DNA from 4 places in the Rhodococcus sp. 24CO genome. Region 3 is predicted to be linked to each of the others. Evidence: riboswitches for the same ligand, from Rfam matches in the RefSeq annotation. Region 3 holds a riboswitch; each other region holds the start of a gene.
The links. Region 3 has a riboswitch for S-adenosylmethionine ahead of V2B23_RS19920 (bifunctional o-acetylhomoserine/o-acetylserine sulfhydrylase). Riboswitches for the same ligand answer to the same signal wherever they lie in the genome.
Positions count from the first base shown of each region.

Region 1: it holds a riboswitch for S-adenosylmethionine, as region 3 does, so the genes downstream of both, V2B23_RS26120 (LLM class flavin-dependent oxidoreductase) here and V2B23_RS19920 (bifunctional o-acetylhomoserine/o-acetylserine sulfhydrylase) in region 3, are expected to answer to the same signal.
Region 2: it holds a riboswitch for S-adenosylmethionine, as region 3 does, so the genes downstream of both, V2B23_RS20455 (putative leader peptide) here and V2B23_RS19920 (bifunctional o-acetylhomoserine/o-acetylserine sulfhydrylase) in region 3, are expected to answer to the same signal.
Region 4: it holds a riboswitch for S-adenosylmethionine, as region 3 does, so the genes downstream of both, V2B23_RS20430 (amino acid ABC transporter permease) here and V2B23_RS19920 (bifunctional o-acetylhomoserine/o-acetylserine sulfhydrylase) in region 3, are expected to answer to the same signal.

Region 1 is NZ_JAZFNF010000012.1:11,032-15,612, reverse strand. Features, by position in the region: gene V2B23_RS26130 (hypothetical protein) at 1-156, opposite strand, end outside; gene V2B23_RS26125 (NtaA/DmoA family FMN-dependent monooxygenase) at 237-1,604, opposite strand; gene V2B23_RS26120 (LLM class flavin-dependent oxidoreductase) at 1,624-2,850, opposite strand; SAM riboswitch class IV at 2,940-3,053, opposite strand; gene V2B23_RS26115 (stealth family protein) at 3,466-4,581, shown strand, end outside.
Region 2 is NZ_JAZFNF010000008.1:53,580-58,160, forward strand. Features, by position in the region: gene V2B23_RS20440 (ABC transporter substrate-binding protein) at 1-656, shown strand, start outside; gene V2B23_RS20445 (FAD-dependent oxidoreductase) at 667-1,776, shown strand; gene V2B23_RS20450 (GNAT family N-acetyltransferase) at 1,809-2,342, shown strand; SAM riboswitch class I at 2,430-2,524, shown strand; gene V2B23_RS20455 (putative leader peptide) at 2,534-2,623, shown strand; gene V2B23_RS20460 (ABC transporter substrate-binding protein) at 2,791-4,431, shown strand; gene V2B23_RS20465 (ABC transporter permease) at 4,434-4,581, shown strand, end outside.
Region 3 is NZ_JAZFNF010000007.1:450,659-455,239, forward strand. Features, by position in the region: gene V2B23_RS19910 (MFS transporter) at 1-763, opposite strand, end outside; gene V2B23_RS19915 (NADP-dependent isocitrate dehydrogenase) at 977-2,200, opposite strand; SAM riboswitch class IV at 2,507-2,651, shown strand; gene V2B23_RS19920 (bifunctional o-acetylhomoserine/o-acetylserine sulfhydrylase) at 2,795-4,090, shown strand; gene metX (homoserine O-acetyltransferase MetX) at 4,087-4,581, shown strand, end outside.
Region 4 is NZ_JAZFNF010000008.1:48,949-53,529, reverse strand. Features, by position in the region: gene V2B23_RS20440 (ABC transporter substrate-binding protein) at 1-266, opposite strand, end outside; gene V2B23_RS20435 (amino acid ABC transporter ATP-binding protein) at 329-1,114, opposite strand; gene V2B23_RS20430 (amino acid ABC transporter permease) at 1,111-2,085, opposite strand; SAM riboswitch class I at 2,298-2,393, opposite strand; gene V2B23_RS20425 (sulfite exporter TauE/SafE family protein) at 2,595-3,362, shown strand; gene V2B23_RS20420 (HAD-IIA family hydrolase) at 3,400-4,212, shown strand; gene V2B23_RS20415 (alternate-type signal peptide domain-containing protein) at 4,498-4,581, shown strand, end outside.

The sequences.
Region 1 (4,581 bases), on a different contig from region 3:
ATCGAACACACTCTCGCAGGTCAGCGTGTTCGGCAGGCTATCCGAGCCCGGAGCAACAGAGCCCTCCGCGGACGCTTGGGCAGACGCTTGGGCAAGGGGACCGGCAACCAGTGCAACTGCCACTGCGCCTGCCCCGACCAGGCTTTTCACACGCATGGTCTTCCTCCTCCATGACTGCCGACGTTAGGTGCCGACGTTTTCGGGGTACCCCGATCCCCGCGCGCTACTCGCCCGCGCTATCGCGGCGCCACAAGACCACGATCGGCCGGAATTGCCAGACCAAGATTGTCGCGTAGCGTCGTTCCTTCGTATTCGGCGCGCAGAACACCACGATCCTGCAGCAGCGGTACTACCTCGTCGACAAACTCGTCCAATCCTGTTGGTACGAGGTGCGAACCGAGGATGAATCCATCCGAACCGTCGTTCTGCACAAACGAATCGATCTTTTCAGCAATCTGCTGCGCAGTACCGACTATCGGCCCGCGCTCGAACTGGTCGATCACGACCCCACGCAGATTCAGCTTCTTGTTCTCGGCCACGGCGCGCAACTTCGCGACGGTCTCGAATCGGTCCTGATGGATGAATGCCCGTCCTTGGATGATCGGGGGCGCTTCGGGATCCGGCGCGATATCAGGTAGCGGTCCCTCCGGATCGTAACCCGAAAGATCGAGATTCCAGATCTGCTCGAGCAGGATCAACGCCGTCTGACCAGTTACTTGCTGGTCGCGAATATCGCGATACTTCTCGATAGCGTCGGCCTCGGACGTGCCGAGCACAAAGCTCGCCGACGGCAGAATCTTGATGTCACCCGGATCACGCCCGGCTGCAACAGCACGGGCCTTGATGTCCCGATAGAAGTCCGACGCCTCAGGCAGCTGCCCGTACGGCGAAAAGATCGCGTCCGCGTTGCCGGCCGCAAAATCCCGCCCTTGCGGCGAGACACCAGCTTGGAGAATGACCGGTCGCCCCTGCGGGCTGCGCGGAACAGTGAACCGACCGTTCACATCGAATTGTGATCCGTGGAAAGCGAATTCACCAGCCTCTGCTCGTGCGAGGAAACGGCCGGAATCCTTGTCAGCGACGATGTCGTCACTGCGCCACGAATCCCAGATTTCACGCACGAGTGCGACGGTTTCCTCGGCGCGTTCGTACCGCTGCGCGCGATCGAGATAACCGCCGCGACGGAAGTTCTGCCCGGTGAAGGCATCGAACGACGTCACGACGTTCCAGGCCGCGCGGCCACCGGACAGTTGATCGAGTGTCGCGAACTGTCTGGCCAACTCGTACGGCTCGTTGAATGTCGAGTTGATGGTGCCGGCTAATCCGAGGTGTTCGGTTACTGCTGCCAATGACGCGAGCACCGTGAATGTATCCGGCCGGCCGATGATGTCTTGATCGAAGATCTGCCCCGCGCGTTCGCGCAGCGCCAGTCCTTCGGCCAGGAAGAAGAAGTCGAATTTTCCGCGCTCGGCGGTTTTAGCAGTGTGCTCGAAAGAGTCGAATTCGATCTGACTGCCCGCCTGCGGATCCCACCACGCCGTGTGGTGGTTGACGCCGCCCAGATAGGCGCCCAAGATGACCTGCTTACGCTGCTGAGAACTCATGAAAGTATTCCTCGTCTGTTCAGGCGGCCGGAGTGCCGGCGGCGTAGCGGTTGGGGACGTCGATCGGCAATCCGAGAAGTCCGCGGAGATTCGTACCTGGATACGCGGTACGGAATACGTTGCGTTGCTGCAGTTCTGGTACCAGCTCATTCACAATCGCGTCAAGATCGTCCACGGCAACACCGGGTCGCAAACGGAAGCCGTCGATCCCCAACTGCTGCCACCGGAGAAGTTGATCGGCCAGTTCAGCCGGCGTGCCGGTGAAGATCAATGCATCGGAGCGGTACTGGGTACCCGACGCACTGTCCAGGCGGTCGAGTCGTTCTCGACCCGATTCCCCTGCCGCATCGAAGAACACAACAATGTCGCCGTAAACCCGGAGCGGTTCACCCGAGCGCTCAACCCGTTCCTGCGCCGCCCGCACCTCGGCGAGGATCGAGGGCACCTGTCCATCGTCGAGAGGAGTCACAAACACCAGATCGGCTGTTCGAGCAGCCAGCTCGTACGGAACGCGCTGGTGCGCCAAAGCTGCGACAACTGGCTGCCCCTGCGGCGGCCGCGGAGTGACCGACGGTCCACGCACGGATAGGTACTTGCCCTCGAAGTCGATGTAATGCAACTTGTCTCGATCGATGAACCGGCGCCGCTCCACATCACGAATCTCGGCGTCATTCTCCCAACTGTCCCAGAGGCGCCGAACCACATCGACGGCCTCAGCCGACTCTTCGAACAGATCCCGTACGAAATCGGGAAGGTTGCCTGAAACCAGCAACGCCCGGTCATCTTCGGTCAAAGCTGGGATATCGCGCCGGCCGAAATGCGAGGCCTCCGCTTCGGACGCTGAGACTTTCACCTGCAACCCGCCGCGGCCTCGCGACGTGTAGTCGAGTGTTGCAACAGCTTTGGAGACATGAAACGGCTCGGTATGCGTCGTGGTGATCGTCGGAATCAACCCGATATTGCGCGTCACCGGTGCCAGCCTGGCTGCCACGAGATGTGCGTCCAGTCGAGCGCGCACACGATCGACTGCGTCACCGACTGGCTCGAATGGGTTACCCGGTACGGAAAGACTGTCCTCGATACTCACGAAGTCGAGCAGACCGCGTTCGGCTGTAGTCACGAGATCGGTCCAGTACGACGCCGTGAACAGCTCGCTCGGACGCGAATGGGGTTCTCGCCAGGCCGCCGGGTGCCAGCCGGCGCCGTCAAGCGCTACGGCGAGGTGGATGGGAAGGGGGGAGGTCATCGGCTTCTACTCCTGTTCGAGGACTACTCGGGAGCGCACAGTGCCGGCCGCAGAACCGTCAGCCATCTTTCACTGACGGGTAGTGCCGCAACTGCCGCTTGCGACACACACCACGCGTGTCGCCAGGTGTGATCCCGGGGCACCCCATCGGCATGAAGGGTTGCCGTCCAGCTAGCCGGTCCTTGTCGCTGGAACTCTGCACCTGCCGTGACGGTAGCCGCTACAGCGCCCAATCACTATGAACGCGACTTTCCACACACCAGCAGAAACCACGCATCACCTGCCACAACCGACACCTGATCCTTTTCACTCTCGAGGATTCGAATTCGCGTGGCGGTACCGAGTATGCGCAAAATCCCGGTCAACCCGAATCGATCCAATTCCCGACTAGACTGGCACGACACCGCCTCTGTGCGTCCGGTCATCGAAAGGCACGTCATCACACAATCTCCCGCTCCGCACGACATCTACTTCGTACCCCCGGAGCAGGACACCACCGACGCAGTGAAACCCGTCTCGTCCTCCGTGCGCGCTCGATTGGAGGACCGCCCGGAAACTGTGCGGTTCAAAAATCGGTTTGCCCTCCCGATCGTCACGACAACCCCGCTCGAAGCGATGATCGAAGACCTGCTGTTCATCCGCGATATTCTCGACGCGGCCGGTGTCGAATACCTCCTCGTACGCGGCAACGACGAACGAGCAGTTATCGCGGTGAATTGGGCCAACCGAAAGAAATTGCGCCGCGCGCTGATCGACGGATGCCAGAACACACCCTTCTATTCGAAGACTCTCGACGCGAAGAAGAGTCCCGCGCTCTTGATAGCCGACGGCGCACTGTCCACCACACCAAAAGCCCGCATCTTTCGACTGTTTCGGCCGCGCGTTCATCTGGCGAGTGGCCTGAACTACGGCGCAAATATCGGTCTTCAGATCGAACTGTGGTCGATGTCCGACACAGAGATTGTTCTGCCCATCGAAAATTCACTGACCCGGCGGACGGTGCGCCCGGAAGAAGCAGTCCGTGGAACGGTGGAGCGTTTCGGCCGTATCTGGCCCACGATCGAGAATATGTTTGCCGCCCATGCATCGGACATCAATTTCGACATCGACCTCGTCTTTTCCTGGGTCGACGGTTCTTCCGAGGAATTTCAGGCGCAACGCGCACTTCGGATGCAGAACTACATTGTCGGCGAAGGCGACGAATCCGCGGCACGATTCCGTCAAATCGACGAATTGAAGTACGCACTACGGTCCGTGCACATGTATGCGCCGTGGATCCGAAGAATCTTTGTCGCCACCGATTCCGATCGTCCGGCATGGCTGGCCGACGATCCTCGCGTCACTTTCATGCCCAGCGAAAAGTTCTTTGCCGACCCGTCTGTGCTGCCCACTCACAACTCACAGGCCGTCGAATGCCAACTGCATCACATACCCGGACTCTCCGAGCATTTCCTCTACTCGAACGACGACATGTTCTTCGGCAGATCTGTCGGCCCCGACATGTTCTTCTCGCCCGGTGGAATCAGCATGTTCATAGAGGCGGATACGCGAATAGGTCTGGGGCACAACGATGACGATCGCAGCGGATTCGAGAATGCGGCTCGGGTCAATCGACGTCTCCTACAAGAGCGATTCGGATTGATGACAACCCGACACCTCGAGCATGCCGCCACCCCGCTGCGCAAAAGCGTCATGGCGGAAATGGAACGCGAATTCGCGGACGATTTTGCG
Region 2 (4,581 bases), on a different contig from region 3:
TGATCGGCGATGTACTCGGGTTGAAGGTAGACCTGCAGACGGCTGACTGGGCACAGAACTTCGTCCGGATCGACTCTGGTGAAGCCGACGCGTTCCTCTCCAATGTGACTGTCACAGAGGAACGTAAGGAGAAGTACGACTTTGCCACCTACCGCCTCGATACCCTCGCGTTCGAGGCCAAAAAGGGTGCCGGGGTCTCCATCACGGAACCCAAGGACATTGCGGGTCTGAAGATCGCGGTGGGTTCCGGGACCAATCAGGAAGCGCTGCTGGTCAAGTGGAACGAGCAGAACGTCGCGGCCGGTCTGGCACCTACCGATATCTCCTACTATCAGAACACCACTGACTACTACCTCCCGCTGCAGTCCGGTCGCATCGATGCTTACTTCGGACCGAACCCGTCGTCGCAGTTCCATGCCAAGCAGTCGGGTGAAACCGAGGTGGTCGGGGAATTCTCCGGTGCGGGCGACACCCTGCAAGGACAGATCGCCGTGCTGGTGAAGAAGGACAACGGCCTGATCAAGGCAATCAACGACGCCATCAACCACACCATCGAGAACGGCACGTACCAGCAGATTCTCGAGCGCTGGAACATCACCGGTGAAGCCGTCGACACGTCGCTGATCAACCCGCCCGGCCTTCCGAAGACCAAGTGAGCATCCGCAAATGAGTGAGATCTTCGATGCGATCGTCATCGGCGGAGGGCTTGTCGGGTCCTCTGCCGCGTGGCGGCTCGCGGCGCGCGGGCACAGCGTCGTGCAGCTCGAGCAGTTCACGCCGGGGCACAAGCACGGTGCGTCCCATGGCACGTCACGTATCTACCGGCAGGCATACGACAATCACCTGTACACCGCGCTGGCAGCGTCGGCCCTTCCGCTGTGGCAGGAGTTGGAAACAACAACGGACATCGGGTTTCTGGAACTGACGGGCGCCGTCGACCATGGGCTGCCCGTTGCCGTCCTGACCAAGTCGCGGGTGCTTGTCGAAGCGGGTATCAAGGGCGAGATCCTCACTCCAGCCGAAGCGTCGGCCCGCTGGCCGGGGCTGCGATTCGATACAACCGTCCTGCATCACCGCGATGCGGGCAGGCTGCACGCGGACCGCGCCGTCGTTGCACTCGAAGCGGGTTCACGGTTCGAGGGCGCTGACGTCCGCCACAACACGCGGGTCCAGGCAGTTGCCGAGGCGTCGTACGGCGTCGACGTGATCACGGACGACGGGACGCTGCGAGCGCGGCACGTAGTGATTGCCGCCGGCGCGTGGACCGCGGAATTGATCGAGCGAAGCGAACTCGGCGCACAGGTCGTGTTGCCGACTTTGCGTACGACGCAGGAACAACCGGCACATTTTGCGCCCCTCGATCCTGGAACGGAGTGGCCGAGCTTTGTTCATCATCCCGGTGCAGAGCTGGACACAGCCGGGATCTACGGACTCGGTTCCGAAGACGGCATCAAGATCGGCGAGCATGCGACGGGGCCGGAGGTGACTCCGCAGACTCGTAGCTACACGCCCGACATCGCCGGCGAACAGCGTCTGGTCGACTATGCCGAAGCGTGGTTGCCGGGTGTCGATTCAACCCAGGTCGAGTCCCTGACCTGCCTGTACACCAGCACACCTGACAGCAATTTTGTGATCGACAGGGTCGGTGCGATCACCGTCGCCGCAGGTTTCTCCGGACACGGATTCAAATTCGGGCCGGCGTTGGGTGAGCTGGTGGCCGATCTGGTGGAAGGAAATACTCTGTCGCCGCAGCAATTCCAGCTAGGGGTGCGGTGAATGCGGCGCAAGGAAACCGAAAGGAAGGTCACATGAGTGTCGAGATTGCGGGAATCGGCGGCGTAGAGGTGCGGTCGGTGTCGCAGAACGATCCGCTGGCAGCTCCGCTCATCGCGGAATTGGCGGTGGAATACAGTTCGCGATACGGCGGTACGCGTGACGAGGTGTTCGAAGATCTCACAACCTATCCGGCCGAGGAGTTTGCACCGCCGCACGGAGCGTTGCTGGTTCTCACGCTCGGTGATCAAGCCATCGCCGGTGGCGCGTTTCGTCAATTCGATTCCACAACAGCCGAACTGAAAAGAATCTGGACGTCGGCTGCTTTTCGTCAGCGTGGCCTCGGAAAGATCGTTGTCCGGGAGTTGGAGTCCGAGATCGCAGCTCGGGGATACAACCGGGTCTATCTCACAACCGGTCCACGCCAACCCGAAGCGGTCGCGCTCTACCTGTCATGTGGCTACGCGCCGCTGTACGACACCGCGCTGTCACCGCTCGACGTGGGAATTCACCCATTCGAGAAGAAGCTACGGGTACGGCATGACTACGACCGGCGGGTATCGGCATGAGCGCGGCGCGGTTCCCGAAAATGTGGCGTAGCCTGCAATTCCTACTGAACGAGTTGACAACTCGCGATCATCTCGTAGACTTGCGAACGACCATCTCGAGCGACAGAGAGACCTGGCTCAATGAAGTCGCAGCAACCCTTCGCGTCATCGCGTGAGGGTGCTACCGCCAGGATCGATGGAGGAATGCAGTAATGAAGGCAGTTGAAGGCGGTTTCGCTACCGCGTGGTCGCGTCGTCACGTAGACCTGTGCCGCACAGCAGGATCGTTCTGTACTCACTGACCATGGCCGCGATGTTTACCGTCGTAGTTGACCCTGGTCAGTCTCTCGAGGCTCCCGTACGTGGGTAAGCCTGTTTTCTCTTCTCTTCGTAGCTGATTCGTGCTTGCTTGCCCCGTACTCCGGTGGTGGCAAGCGCGCTTTTCCGCATGCCTCTTTAGGAGTTCTTGGTGTCTTCACGCTCAATCGGTGCACGCTCACGCGTCACCGTCGCCGCTGGTATCGGCGCTATTTCGGTTCTCGGCACCGTACTTGCCGGTTGCAGCACCAGTAGTGGTGACACCAGCGCCGACGCCGGGCCGGCCCAGTCGGGTGGAACCCTGCGCTACGGACTCTCGACGGCGCCCACCTGCGCTGACCCTGCACAGGCAGGTACGAATCAGACTGTGTATGTCACTCGTACCGTGGTGGATTCGCTGACCGACCAGGATCCGGAGACAGGTGAGATCACGCCGTGGCTGGCAAAAAGTTGGGACATCAGCCCCGATGCCGCTAGCTTCACGTTCACGCTGCGCGACGGTGTCACGTTCAGTGACGGTACGCCGGTGACGGCAGAGTCGGTCAAGAAGAACTTCGACGTGGTCAAGGATCTGGGCCCGAACGCCGCCCTGGCGAAGAGCTACCTGTCCTCGTACACCGGCACGGATGTCGTCGACGCCCACACCGCCAAGGTCAACTTCTCCGGTCCCAATGTTCAGTTCCTGCAGGCAACTTCGACGCCGCAGCTCGGCATTCTGGCGGACTCGACCACGGCACTACCGTCGGAGCAGCGTTGCGCCGGGGCTGCGGTTGTGGGATCCGGCCCGTTTGTCTACACGGACTGGCAGCAGGATCGATCGGTCGCGATCGAGAAGCGCGCCGGATACAACTGGTCGTCGGATGTGACCGGTCATCAGGGGGAGGCGTATCTGGACGGCGTCAACTTCACTGTTGTTCCGGAGTCGGGAGTGCGTGCAGGCAGCGTCGCCTCGGGGCAACTCGACGCGGTCAGTGACGCATTGACGCAGGACGCTCCGCAGATCGAAGCGGCAGGCGGACGCATTCTCACTCGGCCCAATCCCGGGGTGAGCTTCTTCTTCCAGCCCAACGTGAGCCGCGGTGTTCTCGCCGATCAGGCTGTGCGCCAAGCGATCATCCCCGCGATCAACCGGCAGGAACTTGTCGACACGGTCCTGGATCCGTCGTTCTTCCCGGCGACGAGCCCACTGGCGCACACCACACCGCTCTATGCCGATCAATCAGGTGTCGTGACCTATGACGCCGACAAAGCGGAAAAGCTACTCGATGCGGCAGGGTGGAAGGCCGGTTCCGACGGAGTACGTGAGAAGGACGGCCAGAAACTGACTTTCGCGATTTCCTTCAGCCCGGCGTTCGCCGGCAACCAGGCAATCCTCGAGCTGGTTCAGCAGCAGCTGCGGAAGGTGGGTGTGGATGCGAGGCTCAACCTGCTGTCCAACGGGGAACTCACCGAGAAGCAGACTTCGGGTGATTACGATGCCGTGTACTACAACTCCACCCGTGCCGATGCGGACATCCTTCGGGCGTCCTTCGGCCTCGACGGTCGAAATCTCAACAAGCGCACTGCAGACCCCGAGCTCGACAAGGTATTGACGGAACAATTGGCAACCACCGACACAGCGACACGCGGTGAATTGGTGGCTCAGGCACAGGAACTGATCATCGATCGTGGACTCTCGATTCCGACGATCGAACTGTCACAGGCAGTCGGAGCCGGAGCCTCGGTGCAGGATCTGAAGTTCGAAGCCTCCTCACGTCTGCAGTTCTACGACGCATGGTTGTCGGGTAAGTAGTCATGACGCGATACGTACTCGCCCGACTAGGGCAGGCCGTGCTGGTCCTCTGGGCGGCTTTCACCATCTCGTTCGTGATCTTGTTCCTCCTGCCGAGTGATCCGGTCAGCATGGCGGCGGACGCGGCGGGACAGGGTGTGGCGGTGGATC
Region 3 (4,581 bases):
CGAGGTAGCCACCGACGAAGTTGCCGGCCACCATGCCCAGCCCGTAGAGCATGAGCGCCAGCGGAACAAACGACGCACCCAGCCCGGAGACGTCGGTCAACGTCGTGCTGATGTACGTGTACACGGCAAACATGCCGCCGAATCCGACCATGCCGACGATCAGAGTCATCCACACCTGGATCCGGCCAAGAGCCTTGAGTTCGGTGATCGGGTTGGTGATCGGCATAGCGTCGAGGCGCGGGATCCAGACGAGCAGCGACGCCACAGTGACGACACCGATGACTGCGACCAATGCGAATGCACTCCGCCATCCCAAGGTCTGCCCGAGCCATGCGGCAGCCGGCACACCGACGACGTTGGCGACGGAGAGACCCATCATCACCATGGCAACGGCTTTGGCACGTTTACCCGGTTCAGCCAGGTGCGCCGCAACGAGGGCGGCAACACCGAAGTAGGCACCGTGCGGCAACCCGGCGACAAACCGGGCGAGCATCAGCGTGGTGTACGACGGCGCGAACACCGACGCGGCATTGCCCACCGTGAACGCGATCATGAGCGCGATCAGCAATGTGCGTCGCGGGATCCGAGCAGTCAGCGCCGCGATGAGCGGCGCGCCGACCACAACACCGAGCGCATACGCGGAAATGACATGACCGGCGGTGGGCTCGGACACCCCCAACCCGGTTGCCATCTCCGGCAGGAGACCCATTGCCACGAACTCGGTGGTGCCGATTCCGAATCCGCCGAGTGCCAACGCGAGCATCGCCGGACCCCTGGCAGACCGAGCCCCGGATGTCGGGGCATCAGGGCGGGAGAGGGTAGACGAAGTCACTGGTCAATTGTGGTCGCACCCTTGGTTGAACTTCCAAGTGAGAGCGGGTGAGTTCGCTCACGTGAGACTGCAGACACAGAGCAGACACAGATGGGACGCCCGGAGTCCGGGCGTCCCATCTGGAAAGTGCAGCTGTGGAACTTACTACTTGGCTGCCATCGACTTCTGCAGGTTCACATCGAGCGCACCGAGGAATTCTTCGGTGGTCAGGTAACCCTGGTCGCCGCCGACCAGCATCGAGAGGTCCTTGGTCATCTGGCCGCTTTCGACGGTCTTGATGACAACGTCTTCGAGCTGCTGCGCGAAGCCGATGACCTCAGGGGTGTTGTCGAGCTTGCCGCGGTGCTCGAGCCCACGGGTCCACGCGAAGATGGACGCGATCGGGTTGGTCGAGGTGGGCTTGCCCTGCTGGTGCTGACGGTAGTGACGCGTGACGGTGCCGTGAGCAGCCTCTGCCTCACAGGTCTTTCCGTCCGGTGTCAGCAGAACCGACGTCATGAGGCCGAGCGAGCCGAAGCCCTGAGCCACTGTGTCGGACTGGACGTCGCCGTCGTAGTTCTTGCATGCCCAGACGTAGCCGCCCTCCCACTTGAGTGCGGAAGCGACCATGTCGTCGATGAGGCGGTGTTCGTAGGTCAGACCAGCGGCATCGAACTCAGCCTTGAACTCGGTCTCGTAGACGTGCTGGAAGATGTCCTTGAAGGCACCGTCGTACGCCTTGAGAATGGTGTTCTTGGTGGACAGATACACCGGGTAGTTCTGCTGCAGACCATAGGTGAGCGACGCACGAGCGAAGTCACGGATGGAATCGTTGAAGTTGTACTGCCCCTGGACGATGCCGCCATTCTCGGGGAAGTTGACCAGTTCGTGCTCGATCGGTGCGCTTCCGTCCTCAGGCGTGTAGGTGATCATCACCTTGCCGGGGCCGGGGACCTTGAAGTCTGTGGCGCGGTACTGGTCACCGAATGCGTGACGGCCGATGATGATCGGCTTGGTCCAGCCCGGGACGAGTCGCGGAACGTTCGAGATGATGATCGGTGCGCGGAAGATCGTGCCGCCGAGAATGTTGCGGATCGTTCCGTTCGGGGAACGCCACATCTTCTTGAGACCGAATTCCTCGACACGAGCCTCGTCCGGCGTGATGGTGGCGCACTTGACGCCCACGCCGTGCTTCTGGATCGCGTGTGCGGCGTCGATGGTGACCTGGTCATCCGTCTCGTCGCGGTATTCGATACCGAGGTCGTAGTACTCGAGGTTCACATCGAGGTACGGGTGGATCAACTTGTCTTTGATGAACTGCCAGATAATGCGTGTCATCTCGTCGCCGTCGAGTTCGACGACGGTGCCCTCAACCTTTATTTTGGACATGGGTGCTTCGCGTCCTCCTAGGAAGTTTCCCCTGGTTACACGGTTGCGGTCACACTTTGTGAGTGAGTCCGCGAACGGTTCGATTATCAAACCTAGACTGTGTGGACTGATCCCGGGAGATGAGTCCCAAACAAGACAAGCGTACTGCTAACCCTGGGAGCCGCAACCGGCAGCCCCTCCTCCAAGTCACTACTCGTCGGTAACTTTTGCCTGCTAGCGGGCACCCTCACGTCGAATGGCGACTGGTGACACCGCACACTTCGACCCGCGTCATCCTTCGGCTTCACTCCCGGTAGAATTCAGCTCGGTCATGAGTACCAGCGTCAAGCCCCGGCTCGCTGGACGGCAACCCTCCAACCGCGGTGGGGTGCCCCGGGTGATGACCAGGTCGCCTCGAGGCGAAACTGCGCAATTGCAGTTTCACCGGATTTCCAGGCGACAAGCGCGGGTCCGACAGGGACGGACCCCAGACCGGGCCGAGCCCCACGGAGGTTTTTCAGTATGTGTCGCACTTGTAGATAGACCCCAGCACGGGGCGGCGATCATTCGCCCCCGTCCGACAGCTATCCGTCAGACCACTGGAGTACACAAATCATGACCGACATCTCAGCTAACTGGTCCTTCGAGACCAAGCAGGTCCACGCCGGACAAACCGCAGACACCGCCACCAACGCGCGCGCACTGCCGATCTACCAGACCACCAGCTACGTCTTCGACAGCACCGACCACGCCGCCGCGTTGTTCGGTCTGGCTGAGCCGGGCAACATCTACACGCGCATCATGAACCCGACGCAGGACGCCGTCGAGCAGCGCATCGCTGCACTCGAAGGTGGTGTCGCGGCACTCCTCCTGTCCTCGGGTCAGGCTGCCGAAACCCTCGCAATCCTCAACCTCGCAGAGGCCGGAGACCATATCGTTGCCAGCCCCTACCTGTACGGCGGCACCTACAACCTCCTGCACTACACGCTTCGCAAGCTCGGCATCGAAGTCACGTTCGTCGAGGATCCCGACAACCTCGACCACTGGCGCGAAGCCATCCGCCCGAACACCAAGGCATTTTTCGGCGAAACGATCGCAAATCCCAAGAACCACATCCTCGACATCCCCGGGATCTCAGCGGTGGCTCATGAGAACGGCCTCCCCCTGATCGTCGACAACACCGTCGCGACGCCCTACTTGCTTCGCCCCCTCGAACACGGCGCCGACATCGTCCTGCACTCCGCCACCAAATACCTCGGCGGACACGGCACGGCTATCGCCGGCGTCATCGTCGACGGCGGTACTTTCGACTGGACGCAAGGCCGGCACACCAACTTCACCACCCCCGACCCGAGCTACCACGGCGTCACCTTCGCCGACCTCGGCGCACCCGCCTACGTTCTCAAGGCGCGTGTACAACTGCTGCGCGACCTCGGCTCCGCCGTCGCACCGTTCAACGCGTTCCTCATCGCCCAGGGCATCGAAACGTTGAGCCTGCGCATCGAGCGCCATGTCTCCAACGCTCAGCAGGTGGCCGAATTCCTCGAAGGCCACCAGGCCGTCGCGTCCGTCTCCTACGCCGGACTCCCCTCCTCGCCGTGGTACGAACGCGGAAAGCAGCTGACCCCCAAGGGAACCGGCGCCATCGTCACGTTCGAACTACCCGGCGGCGTCGACGCCGGCAAGAAGTTCGTCAACGCCCTGACGCTGCACAGCCACGTCGCCAACATCGGTGACGTCCGCTCCCTCGTCATCCACCCCGCCTCCACCACTCACGCCCAACTCACCCCCGAGGAACAACTCGCCGCCGGCGTCACCCCCGGTCTCGTCCGCCTCGCCGTCGGAATCGAAGGCATCGCCGACATCCTCGCCGATCTCGAAACCGGCCTCACCGCGGCGGCAGCGTCTTGACCGTCAACGAGGCTCAGACACCGGTCGCGGATGTCCTGCCGCCCCCGGACGGCCGAGTCGGAACCGTCGACATCGGCTCGCTGCAACTCGAGAACGGCGCGGTGCTGCCGTCGGTATCGCTTGCGGTTCAACGGTGGGGCGAACTGTCCCCGAACCGCGACAACGTCGTGCTCGTGGAACATGCATTGACCGGCGACTCACACGTCACCGGTCCGTCGTCCGAGAATCAGCCGTCACCCGGTTGGTGGAACGGAATGGTTGGCCCGGGCGAACCTGTCGACACAGGCGAATGGTGTGTCATCGCCACCAATGTTCTGGGCGGTTGTCGCGGCACCACCGGTCCGAGTTCCCTTGCCGAGGACGGCAAACCGTGGGGTAGCCGGTTTCCCGGCATCTCCATTCGGGATCAGGTCGCAGCCGAGAAGAAGCTGATCGACCTGCTCGGCATCGATCGACTGGCTTCGGTAGTCGGCGGTTCCATGGGCGGAATG
Region 4 (4,581 bases), on a different contig from region 3:
TAGAAGCGAAGCGGCGGAGCAGATCCGGCGCTACCGGTCACTCGCAGGGTGCCGCTGTCGCGGATGTCCGCAGGCACCTCGGCAGCGATGGAATCGACTTTCGCGGTGGTGATGCGATTCTGCTCTGCGGTGAGGTTGTAACCCGCGGCTGCAGTGACCTGGCTGCCGTCGGACTCCGCGTCCGCACTGCTGCATCCAGCGCTGAGCAGTCCGACAGTGGCGAGAGCCGAGATCAGAAACGTGGCGCGGCGGGATCGAGAGAACATCAGTGTGTGCCTTTCGGGGAAGTGTCTGTGTGGTGACGGCGTCATAACCGTCGACCGTGTCGTCAGAGGACGCGGGAGAGAAAAGCTTTGGTTCGTTCGTGGACGGGATTGTCGATCACCTGCGAGGGCGGGCCCTGTTCGACGATGACGCCGCCGTCCATGAAGACTGCGGTGTCCGCTACCTCGCGGGCGAAGCCGACTTCGTGCGTGACGATGATCAACGTGGCACCGTCACGAGCGAGTTGGGCAAGAACTTCGAGAACTTCACCAACCAGTTCCGGGTCCAGTGCCGACGTCGGTTCGTCGAAGAGAATCACCGCCGGCCGCAGTGCCAAGGCTCGAGCAATGGCAACTCGCTGCTGTTGGCCACCGGAGAGTTGACGTGGATACTGATCGGCTTTGTCTCCCACACCGACTCGTTCGAGTAAGATCCGCGCCTCTCGGTACACGTCTTCGCGATCACGCTTCTGCGCCGACAGCGGGGCTTCCACTACATTTTCGAGAGCGGTGAGATGGGGAAACAGGTTGAAGTTCTGGAACACGAAACCGATGTGCGAGCGTTGCTTCAGGATTTCGCGATCGCGCAGTTCGTGTAGCCGATTTCCCTTGCGCCGGTATCCGATCAGTTCCCCGTCGATCCGCACTGTTCCCCGGTCGACCTTCTCCAGGTGATTCAGGGTGCGCAGCAGAGTGGATTTTCCCGAACCCGACGGCCCGAGAATGACGGTCACCTCGCCCTTGCGGACCAGGAGATCCACGCCGGCAAGCACTTCCAGTGAACCGAACGACTTGTGGATGCCCCGCGCCTCGACGGCGTAGACGTTGTCTTCGATCAATTCCGCGGTCATCGGGTCGCACCCCTCGGAATGTCGAGACGCGCATCACGAATCTCGTTGAATTTGTTGCGCGCCTTCTGCAGAGGCGTCAACGGAAGTGCTCGCGCCGAGCCGCGAGCGTAATGACGTTCGACGTAGTACTGGCCGATCGAGAGCAGCGTCGTGAGGATGATGTACCAGAGTGTTGCAACCATCAGGAGCGGCACCACTCGTCCGTTGCGCCCGAAGATGACCTGTACTTGGTAGAACAGTTCGGCGATTGCCATCGTCGAGACGATAGACGTCCCCTTGAACAACCCGATCACTTCGTTCGCGGCATTGGGAAGAATCGCCCGCATCGCCTGCGGCAGAATGATCTTGAAGAACTGGCGTCGGCGAGGAATCCCGAGCGAATGAGCAGCTTCGATCTGCCCGTGATCCACCGAGATTATGCCGGAGCGGATGATCTCCGCGGAGTACGCAGCCTGATGCAGCGCTAAACCGATGACAGCTGCGGTGAATCCGCCGATGACTCCGCTGGTCTGAAACGTGAAGAATTCCGGCCCGAACGGTATTCCGAGAGAGAGCGTTTGGTAGAGATAGGTGATGTTGAACCAGAAGAGCAACTGCACGATCAGTGGAATCGAGCGGAACGCCCAGATATAAGTCCAGGCGATCACCTGCAGAACCGGATTATTCGACAGTCGACCAAGCGCCAGCACGACTCCGAGTCCGAACCCGAGGATCGTTCCCCACAAGGTCAGTTTGATCGTCACCCACAATGCGGCAAGCACCGACTTCGCGGTGAAGTACTGCGCGAACGTCGGCCAGTCCCAGCCGGGATTCACCACAAGACCATGAATGAACTGGGCCAGCAGGATCAGTACTATCGCACTGACCACCCATTGGAACGGATGCCAGGTGCGGGCAACAACAAGTTCCGAGTCGGAAAGCTGAGGCTCGGCTACCGACTTCTCGGGGCGGACCTCGGTGGGCGCGCTCACGGCGCGCTGCCTGACGGAGTGGACATCACAAAATAGACCTTTCGGAATATGGGATTGCTGCGCGACGAATTTCCAGTGCAGAGAATTTCGGTCAGCGACAGTGACACGATGCGGTACGACGCAGGTCGATGTGACGTCGACGGTGCGGTGCGTACGCGTTCGAACCGGCGCACGAAGCAATACCGGCGCAGCGAGTGATACCCATGTGATGCCTTCCATCGGTCCTGGCAGAAAGCACCCGCTCCCGATTACTCGGGGGGTTGCTGCGACGTCGATGAGCCAGGTCTCTCGGTCGCTCGAGATGGTGAGCAAAGAGTAGACGCAGAATCCCCGGTCGTCAAATGTTGTATTTCCCTGCGAGACAAGGGAAATAGGGAACTATGCATGTTGAAATCAGGCTGATCGCAAGCCTCCCGAAAGCGGCGAAGGCAGTGTTGAATAGATGAGCCGCATCCGGCGCCCGCGAGCCACCGCTCACCCCCGAATCGCCCTGCAGTACCGTCTGCGGAGTGAGCGGACTGGACGCATTTTTTATTCTCGTGGCAGGTATCGGTGCCGGGGCGATCAACGCCGTGGTGGGCAGTGGAACTCTGATCACGTTCCCCACGCTCGTGGCTTTCGGCATGCCTCCGGTCACCGCGACGATGTCCAATGCCGTCGGCCTGGTCGCCGGGGGTGTTTCCGGCACCTGGGGTTACCGACGCGAATTGTCGGGGCAGTGGGACCGGCTTCGGTGGCAGATTCCGGCGTCGCTCGCCGGGGCGCTGCTCGGCTCGTGGTTGCTGATGCACCTACCCGAGAAGTTGTTCGAGACCATAGTTCCGGTATTGCTGATCCTGGCGCTCGCTCTCGTCCTCCTCCAACCACGGATCCAGGCGTGGGCGAAGAAGCGCTCGACCGAAGAGACAACGTTGTCGACCACACGGTTGATGCTCCTGACTGCGGGCACATTTGCCGTCGGTATCTACGGCGGCTATTTCACCGCCGCACAGGGCATCCTCCTGATCGGTGTGATGGGTGCCATCCTTCCCGAAACCCTGCAGCGCATGAACGGCGCGAAGAACCTGCTCTCACTACTCGTCAACATCGTCGCCGCGGTGATGTACATCAGCTTGGCCTTCGACCAGATCAATTGGGCAGCAGCCGGTTTGATCGCTGTCGGCTCGCTCGGCGGCGGTGTACTCGGAGCCCGCTACGGGCGACGCCTGTCTCCCACTGCGCTGCGGTACACGATTGTCGTCGTCGGCCTGATCGGACTGTGGCGTCTACTCGCTTGACCGCCCACGCCGGACGCCGTTCCCACATACTTGAAGCATGACCAAAACCGCGAATGAAACCCAGTGGACCTACCTCATGGACATGGACGGGGTCCTTGTTCACGAAGAACACTTGATACCGGGAGCGGATACGTTCCTCGCCGAACTTGCAGCGAACAACATCCCGTACATGGTGCTGACCAACAACTCGATCAGAACGCCACGAGACTTACGGGCACGTCTACTCAACTCCGGTCTCGACATCCCGGAGAAGTCCATCTGGACGTCAGCGCTGGCGACCGCCACCTTCCTCGCAAATCAACGACCGGGAGGCAGCGCGTACGTGGTCGGCGAATCCGGCCTGACCACGGCGCTGCACGACATCGGATACGTCCTGACGGACAGCGATCCCGATTACGTCGTCCTGGGAGAAACCCGCACCTACTCGTTCGAGGCCATCACCACCGCCATCAGATTGGTCGAGCGAGGCTCGCGGTTCATTGCCACCAATCCCGACGCCACCGGGCCCTCACGGGAGGGTTCGTTGCCTGCCACCGGTTCGGTTGCCGCCTTGATCACCAAAGCCACGGGACGCGACCCGTACTACGTCGGCAAGCCGAATGCCCTCATGATGCGATCCGCACTGCGGTCCATCGGCGCTCATTCAGCCAACACCCTGATGATCGGCGACCGGATGGACACCGACATCGTGTGTGGCCTGGAGGCCGGCTTGCAGACCATCCTCGTCATGACCGGGATCTCGACACCGGCGTCCGTGGAGCTGTACCCATATCGCCCGACCATTGTTCTGGAATCCGTCGCCGCCCTTGTCGGAAATACGACGGATCCTTTTCGTAGCACTAAACAATGACAATTCGGACATATCGCCCTCAATAGAACAAGTAATTAACCAGCCGAATTAATAATGCAAAACAAAGGAAACGGCAAACCTTTGTCGACTTGGACAAACGGGAGGTTTCTTCAACGTTGAACTAACAAACCGGTGACTAGTGCCTGGTAGGCAGCTTTTCCCAGTTCAAACCAAAAATTTCAATTTGGGCGAAATATTCTTTTCAAAACAGGTAACGAATCGTTTGCCATGGCTGATACTCATTTCTGAACGACCCAATTCGGACTCCCCAGAAATGAGCTCTCCATGAAGAAACAGACAAAGGGTGCAATTGCGGCAGCGGCCGCGGTTGCACTACTCCTCGGCGGTGCAGGTTCACTCGCAATGTGG